Regions from separate parts of the Streptomyces sp. NBC_00019 genome, predicted to be linked through region 2. Evidence: riboswitches for the same ligand, from Rfam matches in the RefSeq annotation. Region 2 holds a riboswitch; the other holds the start of a gene.
The links. Region 2 has a riboswitch for cyclic di-AMP ahead of OHU89_RS36350 (M23 family metallopeptidase). Riboswitches for the same ligand answer to the same signal wherever they lie in the genome.

Region 1: linked by a shared signal. The riboswitch ahead of OHU89_RS40935 (peptidoglycan DD-metalloendopeptidase family protein) and the one ahead of OHU89_RS36350 (M23 family metallopeptidase) in region 2 are both predicted to bind cyclic di-AMP.

Annotation. Positions count from the first base shown of each region.
Region 1 is NZ_CP108302.1:8,850,347-8,857,450, reverse strand. It holds gene OHU89_RS40950 (SGNH/GDSL hydrolase family protein) at 1-494, opposite strand, end outside; gene OHU89_RS40945 (DUF6250 domain-containing protein) at 639-1,361, opposite strand; gene OHU89_RS40940 (Tat pathway signal sequence domain protein) at 1,345-3,876, opposite strand; gene OHU89_RS40935 (peptidoglycan DD-metalloendopeptidase family protein) at 4,076-5,026, opposite strand; cyclic di-AMP (ydaO/yuaA leader) riboswitch at 5,031-5,188, opposite strand; gene OHU89_RS40930 (alpha-galactosidase) at 5,506-7,104, opposite strand, start outside.
Region 2 is NZ_CP108302.1:7,718,673-7,725,776, reverse strand. It holds gene OHU89_RS36365 (GNAT family N-acetyltransferase) at 1-986, opposite strand, end outside; gene OHU89_RS36360 (HPr family phosphocarrier protein) at 1,186-1,467, shown strand; gene OHU89_RS36355 (GntR family transcriptional regulator) at 1,605-2,300, opposite strand; gene OHU89_RS36350 (M23 family metallopeptidase) at 2,488-3,264, opposite strand; cyclic di-AMP (ydaO/yuaA leader) riboswitch at 3,277-3,446, opposite strand; gene OHU89_RS36345 (M16 family metallopeptidase) at 3,638-5,026, opposite strand; gene OHU89_RS36340 (M16 family metallopeptidase) at 5,023-6,417, opposite strand; gene OHU89_RS36335 (DNA topoisomerase (ATP-hydrolyzing) subunit A) at 6,733-7,104, shown strand, end outside.

The DNA of each region.
Region 1 (7,104 bases), 1.1 Mb from region 2:
CTGCGGTCCTGGATGGTCTTCAGGGACCACAGGTCGAGGACGGGACAGCCGTAGCGGTCGGCGACCGCCCGCACATGTCCGTTGTACGTGGCGATCTTGCCGCGCAGGTGCTTGAGCACGGGCACACCACGGGTGTCGAAGCCGGTCGTCACGATCACGGTGCCGCACGTCTCGGTGAGCCGGGCGATCGCCCGCTCGAAGCGCTCGGCGACCTCGTCGGGGTCGGTTCCTGGTCGGAGGATGTCATTGCCGCCGGCGCAGAAGGAGACCAGATCCGGGCCGATGTCCACGGCCTTGGGCAGCTGGTCCTCCACGATCTGGTCGAGCAGCTTGCCGCGAACGGCGAGGTTGGCGTACGTGAAGGCGCCCTCGGGCCGCCGGTCCGCGAGAAGTACCGCGAACCGGTCGGCCCAGCCTACGAACGCCCCGTCGGGGCCGGGATCGCCGACGCCCTCGGTGAAGCTGTCCCCCACCGCAACGTACGACCCGATCACTCTTCTGCTGTCACTCTTCGAATCGTCTGCCACACCCGGCATGATTCACCTTCGAATGTGACCTACGCGACCGTAAGGAAGGGTTGACGGGCGGTGAGATAAGCCACTCCTAAAGTGTTGGCCAAGCCTGGAATACCTCTCCGATCAGCGATGTTGAGGGCTCAGCCGCCACACTCGGAAGTCGTTCAGACGGAAGTGGCTCCACGTCGTCCGGAAGGCGAAGTGCCCACTCGTGTACGGCTCGGGGTCGGTGTAGTCGAAGACGAGCCGCCCGTTGTTCCACCACCGCTGGGTGGAGCCGTCGGAGACGATCCGGACCCGGTGGGGCTCGTTCGCCACGAGCAGCGGCTCCGTGTAGTCGTAGATCAGCGGACGGACGCCGGCCTCACCGACGTACCGCCGCAGCCGGGTCGTGGTGTTGGTGTTGGCGCCGTAGCCGACGTAGTACGTCCTGAGGTAGTCGTACTCGGCCAGCGCCCCGCCCCGCTGGGTGGCGAAGAGGTCCTCGGGGGAACGGACGTCGACCGCGTTCCAGAAGTTGTTGAGGTCGGAGACCCGGTCGTTGACGCCGCCCTCGGACACGGGCGTGGCCGTGTACTCGATGACGTAGGGGCCTTCGAGCCGCTTCTTGAACCAGATCGTCGCGCCGGCCGGTACGTCGACCTCCAGGGTGCCTCGGGAGGCGGTGACGGTGCCGCCCTTCTCCAGCTCCACGGCCCATCGGCCGAGGCCGTGGCGGAAGTCGTCGTGGGCGATGAGGCGACCGCGGCGGTGCGAGGAGTGAGCACTGGCGGTCGTGGCGGGGGCGAGGACGGCCAGGGCGGCGCCCGCCGCCAGGGTTCCGAAGGCTCTACGCGTGGTCGTCACTTCGGACGGCTCCTTCCGGGAGGGTGATCGAGGGCTTCGGCACACGACGGGTCTCGGTGCCGAGGTAGTAGTCGGTGTACGTCGACTGCAGATAGCCGCGCACGGTCCAGCCGAGGCGGTACTCGGCGTTCTGTGCGAGCGTGTAGATGCGTGTCCTCGTCGGCTCGGTGGTGGTGTAGAGCCGCAGCGCGGTGTGGTCGGCGGTCTCGGCGAGGATCTCCTCGCGCCAGTCGCCCAGGATGTCGCCGTAGAACGGGGTGGCGTTGCGGGCGCCGGAGACGACACCGGACGGCTCGAAGATCTTCGAGGTGGTCTCGGTCGCCGGGTCCCACTTCTCCACGTGCGTGAAATTCGCGGCGTTCGGGCCCTGTCGCTCCCACTCGGTGAGCCAGGCCGCCGAGATGCCGCCCCAGTCGGTGCCGAAGCCGACCGAGAGCGCGTGCCGGTCGCCGGGCGTGCAACCGTCGGTGCGGACCTTGCGCTGCGGGTCGACCTCCAGGAACGTCCGCTCCACGTCGACGAGTTCGCTCAGCAGATCGCCGGTGCGCTCGTCACCGGTGAGGAAGTAGCAGAAGCGGCGGTTGGCGGCCGTGGAGATACGGACCTGCTTGGCGCTGTCCGCCCAATGCTGCACGCCGTGCCGGGTGCCGAGGCCCGCCCACTTGCCGAGGTGGTAGACATCGACCTCGCCGGTGTGCCGGGTCATGGCCTCCGCGAACCGGAAGACCTCGGCGGAGCCGGTGCGCAGGAAGTGGTACCAGAGCCACAGGTCGGTGCCCAACTCCGAGTTGTCCCAGGCGAATCCGCCGATGTCGTAACGCCAGACGTGCCGGTCGTTGTCGTAGGTGTGCTGGACGTCGCCGTAGTCCAGGAAGCCGTACCAGCGGTGCTGCTCGCGTTGGCCGACGTAGTAGGCGAACAGCTCGTCGAGGCGATCCTCGACGACCGTCCGAGCCTTGCCGGAACGGTCGACGGGCGCCCAGTCCCCGAACACCCCGGCCGCGTACAGCCGTTGAGGCGTGGCGGTGAGAAGCGGCGGCGTCGCGGTGGCGGCGGCCTGCGCGGCGAGCACACCGGCCGACGGCGTCTTCTCCACGGCCCAGAAAATCAGTTCACTGGTCCGTGCGATGCCGTACGGCGTACCGAAGCCGGGCTCGTAGTCCTCGTAGGTGATCTCCAGACCGCCGTCGGACTGCTTCTCGTACGTGTCCTGCCCCAGCCCGTCGTGGTAGAAGCGCAGGTCGAGCGGGAGCGCCTCGGGCGAGTACAGCCATACGGTGGCCTCGGCGGCGTCCCCCGCAGCCCCGCGTACGTCGAGCTGGGCCGGGTGGCGCTGCCAGAAGTCCCTGAGGCCGAAGGAGAGTCCGCCGCTCGCGCCACCGACGTAGCCGAAGCCGCCGGCGCGCCGCCCGGCGGCCGCGTGGATCCAGCCGTAACCCGCCTTGGTGCGCTTGCGGACGGTGTAGCCGTCGGCGTTGGGCTGGGTGAGTGTGTAGTCGCCCCAGGTCGGGATGTAGGCGAGGCGGCTGGAGACGCGGGTGTCCCAGGTGGCGGTGTCGGGCAGCTTCTCCCCGGCGATCTGGGCGCCGCGGACCGCCGCGCCCGGGTCGCGTCGCAGCCCCGTGATGCCCTGGACGGCCTCGCCGAACAGTCCGCCGTCGGAGTCGGCGAACCGTATGTGCCGGTCGTAGGGCTGATCGCCGAGCGGCACGGTGAAGCGGACACCGAGGCCGCGCAGGAAGTCGCCCTGGTCGGAGCCGGGCTTCTGCTCGCCGTCCCAGACGAAGGTGTGCACGAGGCGGAAGGAGTCCGCGCCGGCGAAGAAGGGGAAGCGCAGGGTGTACGGCAGCCAGTTCCGGCCGCCCTTGCGGTGCCGGCCCTCGACGCGGACGACGGCCCGGACCGGACCGTCCTGCTCGATCTCGACCTTCTCGACCCGGCCGGCGAAGCTCTCGACGTCGGCGCCCTCTCGCACGGACTCCTGTCGCAGGGCAACCAGCTTCCCGTCCCGCGCGATCTCGGCCGACCCGCGCCGCACGCTGCGGACGACGGTGTCGGAGCCCTTGGCGCCGAACACGGCTGTGATCACACCGGTCGACACCTCGACCCGGCCGCCGGACCGGGTGACGGTGACCTTCCGCTCGGGGGCCGCCGGGCTGCCCGCCGCGAGCCTGTACGCGGAGGCCTTCGGGGCGCCGGGCGCGATCGCGTGCGCGGTCCACTTCACCGAGCCGTCGGGCCAGTGGCCGGTGACCCAGCTCTGGACGGGGACGTCGTCGCCGGCGGCGGTGGTGGTCAGCCGGAACATCTGCTCCGGCCGGTACGCCCCGCGGGCCCACGGCACGCCCCAGGTGGTGCCGGCGTGGGCGTCGGGCGTCGCGCCCTCCAGCCAGCGGAGTTCGGTGTCGTCCGCGTCGGCCGCGGTGGCGGTGTGGGACAGGGCCCAGGAGAACTGGGCCGCGGCGGCCGCGGCTGCGGCGCCCTTGATGACGGCGCGTCGGTCGACGCCGGGCACGGGGACCTCCGGATGATGCGAATAGAAAGCGCTTGCATCGCTACGGAGATCACTGTGTCCCCACCTTCCCCTCACTGTCGACGCTTTGGACAGCCGTGCCACAAGAACGCAATAAAGTGATCATGAGCCCGCAAGAGCGAACACCGAAGGCCGGACCCGGGGATCGGGATCCGGCCTTCGGTGGCACAGGGGGAGGGCGTCAGCTGACGGAGACGCCCTTCGCGCGGAGGTAGGCGAGCGGGTCCACGTCCGAGCCGTAGTCCGGCGTGGTGCGGATCTCGAAGTGGAGGTGCGGGCCGGTCACGTTGCCGGTCGCGCCGGAGAGGCCGACCTGCTGACCCTCGGTGACGGTCTGGCCGGACGAGACCGAGAGCGAGGAGAGATGGGCGTACTGGGCGTAGTAGCCGTCGGCGAGCTTGATGACGACCTGGTTGCCGTACGCGCCACCCCAGCCGGCGGAGACGACCGTGCCCGCGCCCACGGCCTTGAGCGAGGTACCGGTCGGGACGACGAAGTCGACGCCCGTGTGGTAGCCGCTGGACCACATGCTGCCGGACATCCGGTACGGGGTACCGACGGTGGCGCCGGCCACGGGGAGGGTGAAGCCGCTGGAGCTGGTCGTCTCGCTGCTCTGCGTCACGGTCGTCGTGTTCGACGAGGAGGACTTGGAGGATTCGGAGGAGGCGGACGAAGAGGACTTCTGGGTCTCCGCCGACTTCTGCGTCCCCGCGGACTTCTCCGTGCTCGCCGCGGCCTTCTTGCCGAGGGTGAGCTTCAGACCCGGGTGGATCAGCGCCGGGTCGGAACCGACGGCCTCGCGGTTGTCCGAGTAGAGCTTCTGCCAGCCACCGCTGACATTCTGCTCGTCGGCGATCTTCGAGAGGTAGTCACCGGACCGCACCGAATAGGTGCGCACGGTCGCGGTGTTCGCGGCGCTCTTCTTCTCCGCGGTCTTCTTCTCGGTGGCCGTCTTCTCGGCGACCGGAAGGGACTGGACGGCCTTCTCCGAAACAGACTGCGGGGTGGCCGCGTGGGCGCCTGCGGCGCCCATCAGCGGGAGGGCGAGTGCGGCGCCACCGGTGCCGGCGACGGCGATCGAACGGGTCAGGCGCTGGGCCTTCGGACGGCGGTGCTTACCCTTCGCGGGCATGGCGAATTCCTCTCCGGCGCCTGCGAGGTGAGCTGTCGGGTTCGGGCTGGAGATGCCCGGCCGCACCGAAGTGCGACTTAACCCCTAGCCGTTCCGGAGACCGGAACAGGCGGTTGTACCTGTGGGTCCCCCGCTCCTGCCGTTCACGGGTGAGTTGTGCGGTCCCCGGGCGGCGGCAGGATTGGGCGTCCGTCCGGATTGATGGCGAACGTAAGCGAGCAAGACGCAAAGGGACAAGTGAGAGGTTCCAGGTGAATGCATTCCTCTTGATCCGCTGTGAGAATTACCGGTCACCCTGCGTGAATTGCGCACGCCTCCCGCCATGCAAAACCCCTGGAAAAGAACGGGAATTACGTGAACATGACGGGCGACGCACGGTCACGGATATGACGCTCCTCACGTGGCACTTTCACAGCTTCCCTTATTCCAGAGCGAGTTGGAATGAAGGATGAGGAAGGCGTCAATTTCGGACAGACGACTCAGATGCGACGCAGCCGGAGAACTGCCGCATCCAGGTCGCCGCGCAATCCGACGTGAAGTCCGTGATGCAGCAATACGGCACCCCTGTGAACTTCGCCCGTTTCGAGGCATTCGTACGACGCTGTCGGGTCGAGCCCACGCAGCCGCAGCGCCGGCACGGGCTCGCCGTAGCTCTGCGCCTGGAGCCAGGCGAGCACGACGGTCTCGTCCCCGAGGACGTACTGGACGGCACTGAGCCCGCCCCGCGGCGGTCGCAGCCGGTGGAGGTCACCGCGCTGCACCACGGGCCGGATCTCCTTGTAGAGCTCCACCCACTCATGGGCCTCGGCGAGCTCCTCCTCGCTCCACTGCGTGAGGTCGCCGCCGACGCCGAGCACCCCGGCCATGGCGCTGACGAACCGGAAGCGCAGCGAGCTGACCCGGCCGTTGAGCATGGCGTTCGGGCTGTCGGTCACCCAGGCGGCCATCACGCGCGCGGGGTGGATCTGGCCGAAGCCGTGCTGGATGGCGAGCCGGTCGAGCGGGTCGGTGTTGTCGGAGGTCCACACCTGGTCCGTACGGCCCATGACACCGAGGTCGATACGGCCGCCTCCGCCCGAGCAGGACTCGAACGCGACCCCCGGATGGGCGGCCCGCAGCCGGTCCAACAAGGCGTAGTAGGCGTGCACGTGGTCGACCCAGAGCCGCTGCGGGTAGGGCTCGCCGGGCCAGCCGGCGTCGGTGAAACTGCGGTTGAAGTCCCACTTCACATAGTCGATCGGGGCGCTGGTCAGGAGTGCGTCGAGGTGGCCCCAGAGGTACTCCTGGACGTCCTCGCGCGCGAGGTTCAGTACGAGCTGATTGCGGAATTCCGTCCGCTTTCGTCCCGCTTGGTGCTGAACCCAGTCCGGGTGCGCCCGGTACAGCTCGCTGTCCGGGTTGACCATCTCGGGCTCGACCCAGATGCCGAACTGCATACCGAGCGCGTGGACGTAGTCGGCGAGGGGCTTCAGGCCGCCTGGGAAGCGGTCGCGGTTGGGCGTCCAGTCGCCGAGGCCGGCGCGGTCGCTGGTGCGGGTGCCGAACCAGCCGTCGTCGACCACGAACAGCTCGACGCCGATCGCCGCGGCCCGCCGGGCGAGGGTGCCCTGCTGCTCCTCGGAGATGTCGAACTCGGTGGCCTCCCAGGAGTTGAACAGCACGGGCCGGTCCCGGTCGGCGTCCGGGATGACGTGCGCCCGCTGGTACGCGTGCCAGGCCCGGCTCGCCCCGCCGAAGCCGCCGTCGCTCCACAGTCCGGCGAAGACGGGCGTCGTGAAGGACTCCCCCGCCGCCAGCCGCAGCAGACCCGACTCGTCGTGTCCGACCCCGCCGGTGACCTGCACGCGCGCGTCGGAGAGTTGGGCCACGGCGATGCGCCAGGAGCCCGACCAGCCGAGGGCGCAGCCGTAGACCTCGCCGCGTTCCTCGGTGGCGTCCGTGTCCAGCGCCACCCATGGCAGGTACTGGTGCCCGGTGTGCCCGCGGCGGCTGCCGATGACCTTCTCGCCGTAGGTGAGCGGCGCGCTGGTCAGCCGGGACTCTGCGGCCCAGCGGCCGTGCAGATGGGACAGCCGCCA
Region 2 (7,104 bases):
ATGCCGTACGCGCGCGCGTGCCGCACGAGTTCGCGCTGCCGTTCGCGTCCCTCGGGCCCGCTCTCGGCGTACCCGGCGGAGATCACCACGAGTCCCTGCACGCCGTGCTCGCCGCACTCGGTGACGACCTGGGGGACGTGCTCGGCGGGCACGGCGACGACCGCGAGGTCGACGGGCCCCTCGATGTCGCGCACCGAGCGGTAGGCGGGAACCCCGTCGAGCTCCTTGCCGGGGAAGGCCTGGTTCACGGCGTACAGCCGGCCCGTGAAGCCGGCGTCGCGGATGTTGTCGAAGATGCCGCGGCCCACGCCACCACGGGCGCGGCCGACGCCGATCACGGCGACCGAGCCGGGCGTGAGCAGCCGCTGCACCGACCTTGCCTCGGCACGCTGCTCGCGCGCGTACTGCACGGCGAGGGAGCGGTCGGTGGGTTCGAGGTCGAACTCCAGGCGGACGACACCGTCCTCGAAGCTGCGCTTCTGGGTGTACCCGGCGTCCCTGAACACCTTGATCATCTTGTTGTTGGCGGGCAGCACCTCGGCGGCGAAGCGGCGGATGCCGCGCTCGCGGGCGACGGCCCCGATGTGTTCGAGGAGGGCGGAGGCGACGCCCCGGCCCTGGTGGGCGTCCTGCACGAGGAAGGCGACCTCGGCCTCGTCGGCCGGTGCGGACGCGGGCATTCCATCAGTGCCGATGCGGTCGTAGCGTACGGTGGCGATGAACTCACCGCCGACCGTGGCGGCGAGTCCCACCCGGTCCACAAAGTCGTGGTGCGTGAAGCGGTGGACGTCCTTGGCGGACAGGCGAGGGTAGGGCGCGAAGAAGCGGTAGTACTTCGACTCGTCCGACACCTGCTCGTAGAAGCTGACCAGGCGCTCGGCGTCATCAACGGTGATGGGGCGGATGCGCGCGGTACCGCCGTCGCGCAGCACCACGTCGGCTTCCCAGTGCGCGGGGTACTCGTGCCGGTCCGGCGAGGTCTGCATGGGCCCCAGATTACGGCTCGCGTACGACAACGGCGCGAGGCAGTCTGTGGAGAACGCAAGAGGATCACTCAAGGACGGAAGTCGGACCGAGGCCGCGGTCCGACGACTCACCCCGGACGGGACACAGGGTCCGATCCGGAGACGCTTCACGTTGTGGGAAACTGGTCTAGACAACCTGAACACCGAAGGGCAGCATCACATGGCTGAGCGCCGCGTCAACGTCGGCTGGGCCGAGGGCCTTCACGCCCGCCCCGCTTCCATCTTCGTCCGGGCCACCACGGCCTCCGGTATCCCCGTGACGATCGCCAAGGCCGACGGCAACCCCGTCAACGCGGCCTCCATGCTGGCGGTTCTGGGCCTCGGCGCCCAGGGCGGCGAGGAGATCGTCCTCGCCTCCGACGCCGAGGGCGCGGACGCCGCCCTCGACCGACTGGCGAAGCTGGTCTCCGAGGGTCTCGAGGAGCTTCCCGAGACCGTCTGATTTACCGGGGCCGACTGATTCACGGCACCACAGAAGGGCTCGTCCGAATTTATCGGGCGAGCCCTTTGTATTTCCCGCTCACAGGCAGCGGAAATAATCCCCCGCGAATTACTGCCTCTTTGTATACGGCTCCCGTGTTAATGCCGCAGGCTCGGCATGTTTACGGGATGTTGCGAGTTCCTCACACGCTCCGGCCGATCTCCCGCCCCGTTGAATCGGAGTCGGTGCACGGCTGTCGAGCGCTCCGTGTGCAGAGCCGTGACCGCCCGCGCGCGCTCTCCGTCGCCGCGCGCCACGGCGTCGACGATGGCGCCGTGCTCCGCCCAGGACTCGACCGGGTTGGCCGGGGCGTCCACGGCGTACATCCAGGAGATCTTGTGCCGCAGCTGGGTCAGCATCGAGGTCAGCGCGGGACTGCCGGAGGCCTGGGCGAGCGTCTCGTGGAACCAGCCGCCCAGGGACCGCAGGTCATCGCTGTTGCCCCTCCTGGCCCGCTCCTGGCCCAGCCTCACCAGACCGCGCAGGACCTTCAAGTGCGCCTCGGTGCGCCGCTGGGCGGCCCGCGAGGCACCCAGGGGCTCCAGGAGCATCCGCATCTCCAGCAGGTCGGCGGCCTCCTGCTCGGTCGGTTCGGCCACGCACGCGCCCGCGTGCCGCCGCGTCACCACGAAGCCCTCGGCCTCCAGGGTGCGCAGCGCCTCCCGGACGGGGACACGGGAGACCCCGTAGCGGCGGGCGAGGAGTTCCTCGGTGAGGCGGCTGCCGCGCTCGTAGACACCCGCGACGATGTCGTCCCGGATCGCCGTGCATACCGAGTGCGCCGGAATACGCATGACCGACCTCCGCTTTAATCCCCGTGAAACGTCGACGATTGACGTGTGTTCAGTGACTCTATTGCAAAGAGCGGGAATTTCCGATGGCAGGCCGGAATCCATGCATATTTTTTGGACAGGCGGGTGGCAAAAACGGCGAAACCCCGGCTCGGGGAGCCGGGGTTCCGGGAGATCTTGCGGTCCGTCGTCAGACGTTCACGCCATGCGAACGCAAGTAGGCGACGGGGTCGATGTCCGAGCCGTACTCCGCGGTCGTGCGGGCCTCGAAGTGCAGGTGCGCCCCGGTGACGTTGCCGGTCGCGCCGGAGAGGCCGATCTGCTGGCCCGGCGTGACCGTCTGGCCCACCGAGACACCGATGGACGACAGGTGCCCGTACTGGGTGTACGTGCCGTCGTTCATCTTGATCACGATGTTGTTGCCGTACGACCCGCCCCAGCCGGCCTCCACGACCGTGCCGGAGCCGACCGAGCGGACCGAGGTGCCGCTGGCGGCGTGGAAGTCGACGCCGGTGTGGCTGCCGGAGGACCAGACGGCGCCGCCGGCCTTGTAGCCGGTGGAGATGTACGAGCCCGAGATCGGGGCGACGTAGCTGTTGAGGCGCTTGCGCTCGGCGGCGGCGCGGGCGGCGCGCTCCTTGGCCTCGCGCTCCTTCTTGGCCTTGGCCGCGGCCTTCTCGCGCGCCTCCTCCTCGGCCTTCTGCCGGGCCTTCTGCTCGGCGGCCTCGATGGCCGCCTGCTGCTGGGCCTCGGCCTGGGCGTCGATCTGGGCGGCGACCGAGTCGCCGATGGTGATGACCGGGGTGAGGCCGGTCTGCTCGGCCGCGGGCTCAGCGGCGAGGGCCGGGGCCGCGAGGGTGCCGATGACGCCGGTGGTGGCGAGTGCCGCGACCCCCGCCACGTGGGCGGTGGTGCGCTTCGTCCGGCTGGGACGGCGGTGCTTCCCGGTGGCGCGCGTGAACGCCATGTAGTGGCTGGTCCTTTCCTTCCCTCTCGCCTACCGGGTTAGCTGACGGGTTCGGAGCAGGAAGGTCTCCTACGGACCCCCTCGCTGCACGCGCGGGCGTCCGATTCACCCCAGGGACTACATATATGTGGGTCCCCGGCTCCCCTGGCTCGCGCCGTACGGGGACTCGGCGATGGCTGTCCGGTGCCGCGGGCGCGGCGCACTGCCTGACGAACAGCCCGGATGACGCTAAGCGGGGCGACTTTCAATCCCCAAACGGATCAGGGTTTTTGTAGCGCATGCCACAGGGCAGACAGGCAACCTCTCCCCTAATTCGGACATTAAGGGGCCCTGGTGACACGTCAGTCACCAGGGCCCCTTCACGCGCGTGCCGCTACTCGGCGGACACGACGGTCACTTCACCGATCCCGAGGGCCTCCACGGGCTCCTTGATGGCGGACGCGTCGCCGACCAGGATCGTCACGAGCCGGTCCACCGGGAAGGCGTTGACGGCCGCCGCAGTGGCCTCCACGGTGCCGGTCGCGGCGAGTTGCCGGTACAGCGTGGCCTGGTAGTCGTCGCGCAGGTGCTGCTCGACCTGGTCGGCCAGCGTGCTCGCGACGGCCGCCGCGGTCTCGTACTTCAGCGGGGCCACGCCGACGAGGTTCTGCACGGCCACGTCCCGCTCGGCGTCGGTGAGCCCCTCCGCGGCGAGGGTGCGCAGGACCGTCCACAGGTCGTCCAGGGCCGGACCGGTGTTCGGGGTGTCGACGGAGCCGCTGATGGCGAGCATCGCGGCGCCCGTTCCGTCGGGGGCGGACCTGAGGACCTGCCCGAACGAGCGCACACCGTAGGTGTAGCCCTTCTCCTCGCGCAGGACACGGTCCAGACGGGAGGTGAGGGTGCCACCGAGGCAGTACGTGCCGAGCACCTGCGCGGCCCACACACGGTCGTGCCGGTCGGCGCCGATACGGCCGATCAGCAGCTGCGTCTGGACGGCGCCGGGGCGGTCCACGATGACGACACGGCCCGTGTCGTCGGCGGTGATCGGCGGCACCGGACGCGGTTCGGCCTGGGAGCCGGTCCACGAGCCGAGGGTGTCGGCGAGCAGCGCGTCGAGATCGATGCCGGTGAGGTCGCCGACGACCACGACGGTGCCGGTGGCTGGGCGGACGTGCTTCTCGTAGAAGGCGCGTACGGCCGCGGAGTCGATGTTCTGGACGGTCTCCTCGGTGCCCTGGCGCGGGCGGGACATGCGCAGGTCCGCCGGGAACAGGGTCCTGGAGAGCTCCTTGGCGGCCCGGCGGGAGGGGTTGGCCAGCTCGTGCGGGATCTCGTCGAGGCGGTTGGTGACGAGCCGCTCGACCTCGCTGTCCGCGAACGCGGGCGCCCTGAGGGCGTCGGCCAGCAGACCGAGCGCCTTGGGCAGCCGTGACGCCGGGACCTCGAGGCTCAGCCGTACGCCGGGGTGGTCGGCGTGGGCGTCGAGGGTGGCGCCGGCCCGCTCCAGCTCGGCGGCGAACTCCTCGGCGGTGTGCTTGTCGGTGCCCTCCGAGAAGGCCCGCGCCATGATCGTGGCGACGCCGTCCAGGCCGGCCGGCTCGGCGTCCAGCGGGGCGTCGAGGAGGACCTCGACGGCGACGACCTGCTGGCCGGGGCGGTGGCAGCGCAGGACCGTCAGGCCGTTGTCGAGCGTGCCGCGCTCGGGGGCCGGGAAGGCCCACGGCCGCGCCTCGCCCGCCTGCGGCCGGGGGTGGAATTCCATCGTGGCGAGCTCGGTCACTTGGCCGCCTCCTCGTTCTTGTCGCCGGCCTCGACGGTGGCCTCGGCCTCGGGGTCCTCCGGGGGATCCGCGTCCTCGGCGGTCTCTCCGGAGACGGGCTCGTAGACGAGCACCGCGCGGTTGTCGGGGCGCAGGCGGGCCTTGGCGACCTCCTGGACCTCCTGGGCGCTCACCTCGAGCACCCGGTTGACGGCGGTGAGGGCGAGCTGCGGGTCGCCGAACAGGACGGCGTAGCGGCACAGTTCGTCGGCGCGGCCCGCGACGGTGCCGAGCCGGTCCAGCCACTCGCGCTCCAATTGGGCCTGGGCGCGCTCCATTTCCTCGGCCGTGGGGCCCTCCGCGGCGAACCGGGCGAGCTCCTCGTCGATCGCCGCCTCGATGACCGGCACCTCGACGTCACCGGACGTCTTCACATCCAGCCACCCCAAGGAGGGCGCTCCGGCGAGCCGCAGCAGGCCGAAGCCGGCGGCGACGGCCGTACGGTCGCGGCGTACCAGCCGGTTGTAGAGGCGGGAGGACTCACCGCCGCCGAGGACGGTGAGCGCCAAATCGGCCGCGTCGGCGTCGCGCGTGCCGTCGTGCGGCAGCCGGTAGGCCGCCATCAACGCGCGCGCGGGGACCTCTTCCTCGACGACCTCGCGCAGCTGCTCGCCGATGACCTCGGGCAGCGAGCCGTCGCGCGGGGCGGGCTTGCCGTCGTGCGACGCGATCGAGCCGAAGTACTTCTCGATCCAGGCGAGCGTCTGCTCGGGGTCGATGTCGCCGACGACGGACAGCACCGCGTTGCCCGGCGCGTAGTACGTCCGGAAGAACGCGCGCGCGTCCTCCAGCGTGGCCGCGTCCAGGTCGGCCATCGAACCGATCGGCGTGTGGTGGTACGGGTGACCCTCGGGGTAGGCGAGGGCTGTCAGCTTTTCGAACGCCGTGCCGTAGGGGACGTTGTCGTAGCGCTGACGGCGCTCGTTCTTGACGACGTCCCGCTGGTTCTCCATCGACTCGTCGTCGAGGGCGGCAAGGAGCGAGCCCATGCGGTCGGCCTCCAGCCAGAGGGCGAGCTCCAGCTGGTGGGTGGGCATGGTCTCGAAGTAGTTGGTGCGCTCGAAGCTCGTGGTGCCGTTGAGCGAGCCGCCCGCGCCCTGGACGAGCTCGAAGTGGCCGTTGCCCTTGACCTGTCCGGAGCCCTGGAACATCAGGTGCTCGAAGAGGTGAGCCAGGCCGGTACGGTCCTTGACCTCGTGACGCGAGCCGACGTCGTACCAGAGGCACACCGCCGCGACCGGGGTCAGGTGGTCCTCGGAGAGCACCACGCGCAGCCCGTTGGCCAGGCGGTGCTCCGTTGCTGTCAGGCCTCCGGTGCCTGCCTGGTCTGTGGCCGTGTGACCCATGGGCATGTACGTCCCTTCGATCGCGGTGCGGTTGATCTGAACCGCGTTTTTCTGCCGGTCCTGCCACTGTATGCAAGCGTGCGGAGCGCCGGTGAAGTTCCCGGTGGTCGTACGCCGACAGCGAGATCCCGTAGCCTGCGGGCGGGCGCCGCGTGCCGTACGGGTGAACACCCTGCGGGACGGCTGACGCCGGGTCGTCGTCCGCGTTGTCAGTGCCGCGGTCCACAATGGTCCGCGTCAGATCCCGTTCACGCTTCAGCAAGAGTGAGCCGAAGGGGCGCGACCCGAAGGCGAGCGACCAGAAAAGAGGAGCCGGCAGCGATGGCCCGCCGAAGCACGAAGACCCCGCCGCCCGACGACTCGTTCGAGGAGAAGATCCTCGACATCGACGTCGTCGACGAGATGCAGGGCTCCTTCCTCGAGTACGCGTACTCGGTCATCTACTCCCGCGCCCTGCCGGACGCCCGTGACGGCCTCAAGCCGGTGCACCGGCGCATCGTCTACCAGATGAACGAGATGGGCCTGCGCCCCGACCGCGGCTATGTGAAGTGCGCCCGTGTCGTCGGCGAGGTCATGGGCAAGCTGCACCCGCACGGCGACGCGTCGATCTACGACGCCCTGGTGCGCATGGCCCAGCCCTTCTCCATGCGCGTCCCCCTGGTCGACGGCCACGGCAACTTCGGTTCGCTGGGC